Regions from separate parts of the Mediterraneibacter torques genome, predicted to be linked through region 2. Evidence: predicted binding sites of a transcription regulator. Region 2 holds the regulator's gene; the other holds the start of a gene.

Region 1 (4,431 bases), 1.0 Mb from region 2:
TCTTCAGACGTCACGATCTGGATCTCTCCGTCGAATCCACATTCCTGACAATAATCACTCTTCGTATTCAGTTCCGCATACATGATATTATCATAAATAAAACGGATTACCTGAAGAACCGCCGGAATGTTGTCCTGCATATTCGGCACTTCTACATAACTGATCGCACCGCCTGTGGAAAGCGCCTGAAACTGGGATTCAAATTTCAGTTTGTCAAACGCATCGATCGGCTCACATACATTAACGTGATAACTGTTCGTGATATAACTCTTATCCGTCACACCCGGAATAATACCGAATCGTTTCTGAAGGCATTTTGCAAATTTGTATGTCGTACTCTCAATCGGAGAACCGTAAATACTGAAACCTATATTTGTCTCCTCTTTCCATCTGTCGCACGCTTTATTCATGTATTTCATTACGTCAAGCGCAAATTGTGTAGCCGACGGATCTGTGTGCGATTTTCCCGTCATATATTTCACACATTCGTAAAGTCCGGCATATCCAAGAGAGATCGTAGAATATCCGCCATAAAGCAGATTATCGATCTTCTCCCCTTTTTTCAGACGTGCCAGCGCGCCAAACTGCCAAAGGATCGGAGCCGCATCCGAAAGAGTTCCTTTCAGACGGTTATGTCTGCACATAAGAGCCCGGTAACAAAGATCCAGTCTCTCGTCAAACACTTTCCAGAATTTGTCCTCATCTCCGCCGGAGGACAATGCTACGTCCACAAGGTTGATCGTCACAACTCCCTGATTAAAGCGTCCGTAAAACTTATAATTTCCGTTTTCGTCTTTCCACGGGCTAAGAGCGCTTCGGCATCCCATAACCGGGAAGCAGTTTCCTTCTTTTAGTTCTTTCATCTTTTTCTCGGAAATATAATCCGGAACAAGACGTTTTGACGTACATTTTGCCGCAAGCTCCGTCAGATAGAAATACGGAGAACCTTCGTCGATATTATCTTCTTCAAGCACATAGATCAGCTTCGGGAACGCCGGCGTCACCCATACGCCCGCTTCGTTTTTCACGCCTTTATAACGCTGCTTTAACGTCTCTTCGATGATCATCGCAAGATCTTTTTTCTCCCGCTCATCTTTCGCTTCGTTCAAATACATAAATACTGTAAGGAACGGAGCCTGACCATTCGTCGTCATAAGCGTGATCACCTGATATTCGATCGTCTGAACGCCTTTTATGATCTCTTTTTTTAAGCGGCCTTCCACAATATCATTGAGCACCTGCTTCGGATAATCGATCCCTACCATTTCCATTTCCTGAAGGACTTCCGCACGGATCTTATCTCTTGATACCTGAACAAACGGCGCGAGATGCGCAAGCGAAATACTCTGTCCGCCATACTGGTTGCTCGCCACCTGTGCGATGATCTGTGTCGCAATATTACATGCCGTTGAAAAGCTGTGCGGTTTCTCTATCATTGTTCCGCTGATGACCGTTCCGTTCTGGAGCATATCTTCCAGATTGACAAGATCACAGTTATGCATATGCTGCGCATAATAATCCGAATCATGAAAATGGATGATACCCTCTTTATCCGCTTCGACAATATCTTCCGGCAAAAGCATTCTCTGCGTCAGGTCACGGCTGACCTCTCCTGCCATATAATCTCGCTGCACGCTGTTGACCGCCGGATTTTTATTGGAATTTTCCTGTTTGACATCTTCGTTATTGCACTCAATAAGTGAAAGGATCCTGTTGTCCGTCGTATTTGCCTTACGCACAAGCGATCTCTTATAACGATATCTCACATACCGTTTTGCCAGTTCAAATGCTCCTGTCGCCATGATCTGGTCTTCCACAAGATCTTGTATCTCTTCAACCGAAACCGCACGGTTCAGTTTATTGCACTTAAACTCGACAAACTCCGCAATATCTTCTATCTGCGAATCGGTCAGACTTCTCCCTTCCGATGATGAATCCGCTTTTGTCACTGCAATTACGATCTTCTTAATGTCAAATACTTCTTCGGCTCCGTTTCTCTTGATAATCTTCATATTTCGCCTCTCCTCATCTATCTTTTTTTCAGATGCTTTTCCGCTTTCTCCGCCTTTTTGCGTATTTCACGGAACATTTTCCTCATGTCTTGCATCGCACGGCTGTCATATCCCGTGCTGTCTAAAATCTATTCTAATACAAAATATAGTATAATGCAATCCCCAAAACACATGATAATGTATTTTCAGAACAAGCCTGTTTTTATGAAAGATTGTCGTTTTTAAGGGAATATTTCCGTTTCCTTTTACACAAATAAACTTCACAAATAAAATTATCTGTCACTTTCCCGCAATCCGAATCCCAAACCTGTTAAATCCGACAGATTTCAAGCAAATATAAAAAATCATCTTATCGCTCACAAAACAATCGCTCATCATAATATAAAAAGATATCAAAAATAAGACCGCCTGTAGCGGAAAAGCCATTTTCCCACTGCAGACAGCCTTATATACTGTACAGATCTTTTTGTATTTACAATCTTTATTATGTAATCTTATCTGCTTATTTGCTTTGCTTTTTTTGTCTTGCGAAATAATCTTTCGTCTCTCTTACGACAACACCGCTTAACGCCAAAATCGCGATCAAGTTCGGAAACGCCATCAGCGCATTAAAAATATCCGCGATATTCCAAACGGCCGCAACCGTCATATATGGTCCGATAAATACTGCAAGAATATACAACCAGCGGTACCCTTTTACTACGGATTTATTTCTGTTAAAAAGATATTCGATACATCTCTCACCATAATAGTTCCATCCAAGTATTGTAGTGAACGCAAAAAATACAAGGCAGAGCATCAGTGAGAACGAAGCTACGATCGGAGGGAACGGCAGGCCTTTTTGGAATGCCGCCACCGTAATTTCAACGCCTTCCAGTTCCGGGTTCATCCATGTACCCGCTATCACAATGGAAAGGCCTGTCATTGTACAAATCACTATCGTATCGATAAATGTTCCTGTCATAGACACAAGTCCCTGACGAACCGGCTCTTTTGTCTTTGCCGCCGCTGCTGCGATCGGCGCACTTCCAAGACCGGATTCATTTGAGAAAATACCACGGGCGATTCCTTTTTGCATCGCAACGACCATTGTTCCCATTGCCCCGCCTGCCAAAGCGCTGCCCGTAAAAGCTGATTTTATAATAGATACAAGCGCTGCCGGAACAGCCGTAATATTTGTAATAATAATGATCGCTCCAAGCGCCACATAAAGCACTGCCATAAACGGAACGACAATTTCCGATACTTTCGCGATTCTTTTAATTCCGCCGATCACGACAAGGCCGACACAAAGTGTCAAGATCAACCCAGTCACAACCGTAGCCATCGTATAGTCATGACCAAAGGCAGAAAAAACAACGTTTGATGACTCTGGATCAAAGAAGTTTTTCACCGCTGACGAAATACTGTTTACCTGCGTAAAAGTACCGATACCGAAAAGGCCGACACCGGCTCCGAAAAATGCAAAGATTTTAGCCAGCCATCTCCAGTTCTTTCCCATTCCGTTTTCAATATAGTAAAACGGTCCTCCGAGAACATGTCCGTCTTTGTCGATCGTGCGATATTTGATAGCCAGAAGACCTTCGGCATATTTTGTAGCCATTCCGAAAAACGCCGCGATAACCATCCAAAACAGCGCTCCCGGACCTCCTGCTGCCAATGCAGTTGCGACTCCTGTGATGTTTCCCGTTCCGATCGTTGCCGATAACGCCGTACAAAGCGCTCCGAAACTGGTTACTTCACCCTGTCCGTCCTCTTCATTTTTAAACATAAACTTTAGGGCTTTCCCGAGATGTCTTATTTGTAAAAGACCCAGCCGGGTTGTGAGAAGAAATCCTGTAAACAGGATCAGAATGATCAACGGCAGACCCCACACCGCTCCGTCGATCACCTTAATGATTTGGTCGATTTGCTCTAACATTCCTTTATACCTCCATCCTTTTGCCTGAGAGACTCGCGGCGTCTGCCTTAAAAACAGAATATACCGCTTACACCTTCGGCGCTCTTTCACCGGCCTCGCCACAGCCGATAAAGAGACTCTCCTGAGTTTTCTCTTTCGCGCTTTAACACGACATAGTTCAGAATAACATGGAAAGTATAAAAAAGCAAGAAAAATCGCCCGAACCTCAAACGATCCGAGCGATTTTTCTATTTATAAAGGCTTTTGCAACCTTCTTTTATACCGTGCCTTGCGATCGACACAATTACTGACGACGTCTTTTTCTCTCAAAAAATGCCGCTGCCGCTGCAAATAATCCGAAGATACCTGCCGCTCCCCATCCAAAGAAGGATGTCGCGTCTCCCGTCTGAACAGCCTGACCTTTATTCGGTGCACCCGGGTTCTTATTGTCCGTTGTTCCTGGGTTCTTATTGTCCGTTGTTCCCGGTTTCTTCAAACCATCCATCGCTGTCTGAAGAC
Region 2 (4,431 bases):
CGCAAGGAGTTCCTCCTCCATTGATCTGACGGATTCCATCGTTTCCAAAATTTTACTTCCCGCAAGTTGTTCCAAAGGTGTAGTAATAAACGGCGCCTTCGGATTCAATTCTCTTAAAATAGCAATACTTTCTTCGATCTTTTCCGGTTTTGCCTTATCTGTCCTGCTCAAAATAACCGCGCCCGCATATTCTATCTGATTACTGAAAAATTCACCGAAATTTTTTCTGTAAATTCTGCATTTCGTCACATCCACAACAGTCGTAAAACTATTTAACTTAGCGTCGATCTCACTTTGTACGTCTTGAACCGCCTTTATGACGTCTGATAATTTTCCGACCCCCGACGGTTCTATCAAAATACGATCCGGATGATAAGTATCCACAACTTCTCTCAAAGATTTGCCGAAATCTCCGACAAGAGAACAACAGATACAACCCGAATTCATTTCCCTGATCTCGATTCCTGATTCTTTTAAAAATCCGCCGTCAATCCCGATCTCTCCAAACTCATTTTCGATAAGAACAACCTGTTCTCCCGCAAACGCCTCCGAAAGCAGTTTTTTAATAAGCGTTGTTTTTCCAGCTCCTAAAAAGCCCGAAATAATATCAATCTTTGTCATTTCAAACAACCTCCCATATTATATTCAATCCATATCCAGCTCAATAGGACAATGATCCGATCCCATCACATCTGTCAAAATCTTCGCATCTTTCAGACGCTCTTTCAAACTTTCCGAAACACAGAAATAATCGATCCGCCATCCGGCATTTTTTGCTCTTGCGCTGAAGCGATACGACCACCAGGAATAAATTCCTTCCCGATCGGGATAAAAATACCGAAACGTATCAATAAATCCCGCGTCAAGAAGTTCGGTAAACTTTCCTCTCTCCTCATCTGTAAATCCGGCATTTTTTCGATTTGTCTTTGGATTCTTCAGATCAATTTCCTTGTGCGCCACATTCATATCTCCGGTTACGATGACCGGCTTTTTTTCTTCCAGTTTTTTCAGGTACATACGAAAATCATCTTCCCATCTCATGCGGTAATCAAGTCTCGCCAATTCATTTTGCGAATTGGGCGTATATACCGTAACAAAGTAGAAATCTTCAAATTCGCATGTGATCACTCTGCCTTCCTGATCATGTTCTTCGATTCCGATACCGTAAGTTACAGACAACGGTTCCTTTTTCGTAAACACCGCCGTTCCCGAATATCCTTTTTTCACCGCATAATTCCAATACTGATGATATCCCGGCAAATCGAGTTCCAACTGCCCTTCTTGCATCTTTGATTCCTGTATGCAGAAAATATCCGCATCTGCCTCAGTGAAAAAATCCAAAAAACCTTTTTGCACACACGCTCTTATTCCATTTACATTCCACGAAATAAATTTCATTATCATCCACCTCTCTCACATAATATTAATATCACTCTGATAGAACCTGTTTCCGGGTAAAGCATAAAAGGACAGATGCTTTCACTACCTGTCCCTCTCTTCTCATTCATACCGTACTTCTCTCAAAAAAAGTCCGCCTGCCGGAGCCAGAAACCCCGCTTTTGATCTGTCTCCTGTCAAAAGCGCCTCTTTCACACTTTCGGCGGTACGTTCCCGCATCCCGACTTCAAGCAAAGTTCCTGTCAATATTCTCACCATATGATACAAAAATCCCGTTCCGTCATATCGAATGACAATACAGTTTCCATTCCCGATCTGATCGGATTTTCCGCACGGCAAAAAGTCTTTTCTTTCATCTCTGATCATGATCGAGTAAATCGTACGTCTGACAGATCTGTTATCTTTTTTATCCGTATACCCCGCAAAAAAATGTGTGCCTGTCAAATATCCGGCCGCCTCCCTCATCCTTGCAAGATCCGGTTCTCCCGGAAAATGACCGCTGTACTTCCGTGTAAATACATCTTGTTTGATCCCCGTATCGATCCGATATTCATAAACTTTCCCTACCGCACTTTTCCGGGCATGAAATCCGTTCTTCACAAGCTCCACATCAAGGATGCGTATATCAGGCGGAAGACACCCGTTCATTTTTTCCGTAAACAAAGCCGTATCCACTTTTCCCGGCAAAACAACGCTCGCAGTCTGGCCGCTTGCATGAACTCCGGCATCGGTTCTCCCGGAGCCGTCGATCTGCACCTGATATCCTGTGCAGTTTTCCAGCGTCTCTTCCAAAATCCCCTGTATCGTCCGATCTGTATCTGACTGCCTCTGCCAGCCTTGATAGTTTGTCCCGTCATAGGCGATCGTCAATTTATATGTTCTCATAATTTTATCTACTGCAAAAACTTCTTAAGCTCGTCCATAAATGTGCCCGCATCTTTAAACTCTCTGTACACAGAGGCAAAGCGTACATATGCTACCGGATCAAGCTCTTTTAGTTTTTCCATAACGATTTCCCCGATCTCACTGCTCGGGATTTCTTTCTCCTCACGATTAAAAATCTCAAGTTCGACCGCATCGATCGTTTTCTGGATTGCTTCTGCGGGAACAGGGCGTTTATAACATGCGCTCAATACACCTTGTTCAATCTTAGACCGTTCATACTGCTCTCTGTTATTATCTTTTTTTATAACAATGAGCGGAATCGTCTCTACTTTTTCGTATGTCGTAAATCTTCTGCCGCATTCATCACACGAACGTCTTCTTCTGATCGAGTTTTTATCTTCTGCAGGACGAGAATCAATCACTCTCGTATCCGGATTTCCACAATATGGACATCTCATGAGCATTTCCGCCTTTCTCTTTCCATTTTCTATATGCGCAATTATTATACCACACGCTTTAAAATTTTTGCAAAAATTTTTCTTCTTTAATCTCCACAAGCACGATATCCGGACCGATCTTTTTTATGCAGGAAAAGGGAATCACATATTCACAATCTGTCCCGAAAAATCCGCATATTTTCCCCGGTCCGGGTATTACGATCGCCTCGATTTCTCCTGTACATATGTTGATCTCCACATCTGCGATACAGCCGAGACGCCTTCCGCTGCATACATTGATCACTTCTTTTTCCTTCAGTTCACAGATTCGCATACCGCCTCACCGCCATTTTACGCTCTTCTTAATTTATTATATGAACGAACAGTTCCACCATGCACAAAGCCGCAATCCATTTCTCTTTCTTTTTTCCAGTTTATGCGATACAATAACATCAGTAAAACAAATAAAAATATATTTATATAAAATGAAAGGATTTCACACATGAAAGAAATGATCTTATTATTTAATCCACCGGCAAAAGAACAACTGCTGAAAATCCGTTCTGCCCTGCTGCCTCTGCATATCCGCATACAGCTTATCAAACCGGAACAGTACAATCAGCCGCTCGGATATCTTGCCGGCATGAAAGATATCTCTCCTGTCGAAGGAAATTACGCCGGAGAGGAACTTCCGGATACAATGTTTCTCTTCTCTTCTTTAAGCAGCAGCCGTCTCGATCAGGTTCTGGCAGCCCTTCGCAAAAGCGGAGCCGGCCCGTTCCCGTATAAAGCCGTCCTGACTGCAACTAACAGCAAATGGAATGCTCTTGACTGCTTCAACGAGATTCGTCGCGAACATGAAGCACTCCATCCTTAAAACACTTTTTTCAAACCAATCAGGCAGACTGCCGATATTGTTATAACTTTAGAGGGGGACTATCATTATGTGGAAACAAAAAACATTAAAAAAATCTTCTAAATCATGCATGAAACCGGCGTATACAAGGATGGTTTCCGTCTGTTTCATTATCTCTTTGCTTACGACAGCATACCCTGTTTCCACAACATTTTTAAATCTGCAGAAACTTTCCGGTCCTGCCTATACAGACGCCGCATTTTCTCTTAGCATTACGAATTCCGAAGCGTTTGCCGAAACACTCGGTCTGATCTTAGGCGGGAACGCTTTTCCAAAACTTTTACAAAATACTGTATTTCATGTATTTTCTTTTGTGATCGATCTATGTTCCGCCGGCATATCCATATTTTTTAATGTCCTTAGAACAGTCAATGCATTTTTTACAGAACCGTTAGGCACATCTTTTGTATTTCTTATAATAGGACTGTGTATAACATTTCTCTATCAACTGTTTGTGAACTATGTGCTTATCATCGGAGAAATGCGGTTTTTTCTTGAAGTACGCAAATACAAAAGAACTTCTATCTCAAAGATTTTCTTCTTATATAAACTTCGGTGTATAGCCGCCCCTGTGTGGGTCATGTTCTGCAGATCTGTATTTCAGTTTCTTTGGAATTTCACGATCGCAGGAGGGATCATAAAACATTATGAATATGCCATGATCCCGTACATACTCGCCGAAAATCCAAAAATAAGCCGAAAAGACGCCTTCTTTTTATCCAAACAGCTCATGAATAAAAACAAATGGCGTGTGTTTCTGCTGGACTGCTCTTTCTTAGGATGGAAGATCTTATC

The links. The regulator NrdR, encoded in region 2, represses ribonucleotide reductase genes. The targets are predictions, from matches to a motif close to CACAANATNTTGTG.
Region 1: a site for NrdR is predicted at 2,150-2,163, ahead of nrdD (anaerobic ribonucleoside-triphosphate reductase). Genes of this name have one in related genera too.

Annotation. Positions count from the first base shown of each region.
Region 1 is NZ_CP172594.1:1,415,329-1,419,759, forward strand. Features, by position in the region: gene nrdD (anaerobic ribonucleoside-triphosphate reductase) at 1-2,012, opposite strand, end outside; gene ACH9UM_RS06610 (sodium:alanine symporter family protein) at 2,515-3,933, opposite strand; glycine riboswitch at 3,936-4,067, opposite strand; gene ACH9UM_RS06615 (endo-alpha-N-acetylgalactosaminidase family protein) at 4,217-4,431, opposite strand, start outside.
Region 2 is NZ_CP172594.1:2,427,617-2,432,047, forward strand. Features, by position in the region: gene ACH9UM_RS11370 (CobW family GTP-binding protein) at 1-621, opposite strand, end outside; gene ACH9UM_RS11375 (exodeoxyribonuclease III) at 646-1,398, opposite strand; gene truA (tRNA pseudouridine(38-40) synthase TruA) at 1,501-2,283, opposite strand; gene nrdR (transcriptional regulator NrdR) at 2,292-2,741, opposite strand; gene ACH9UM_RS11390 (PRC-barrel domain-containing protein) at 2,800-3,054, opposite strand; gene ACH9UM_RS11395 (DUF3783 domain-containing protein) at 3,223-3,597, shown strand; gene ACH9UM_RS11400 (DUF975 family protein) at 3,665-4,431, shown strand, end outside.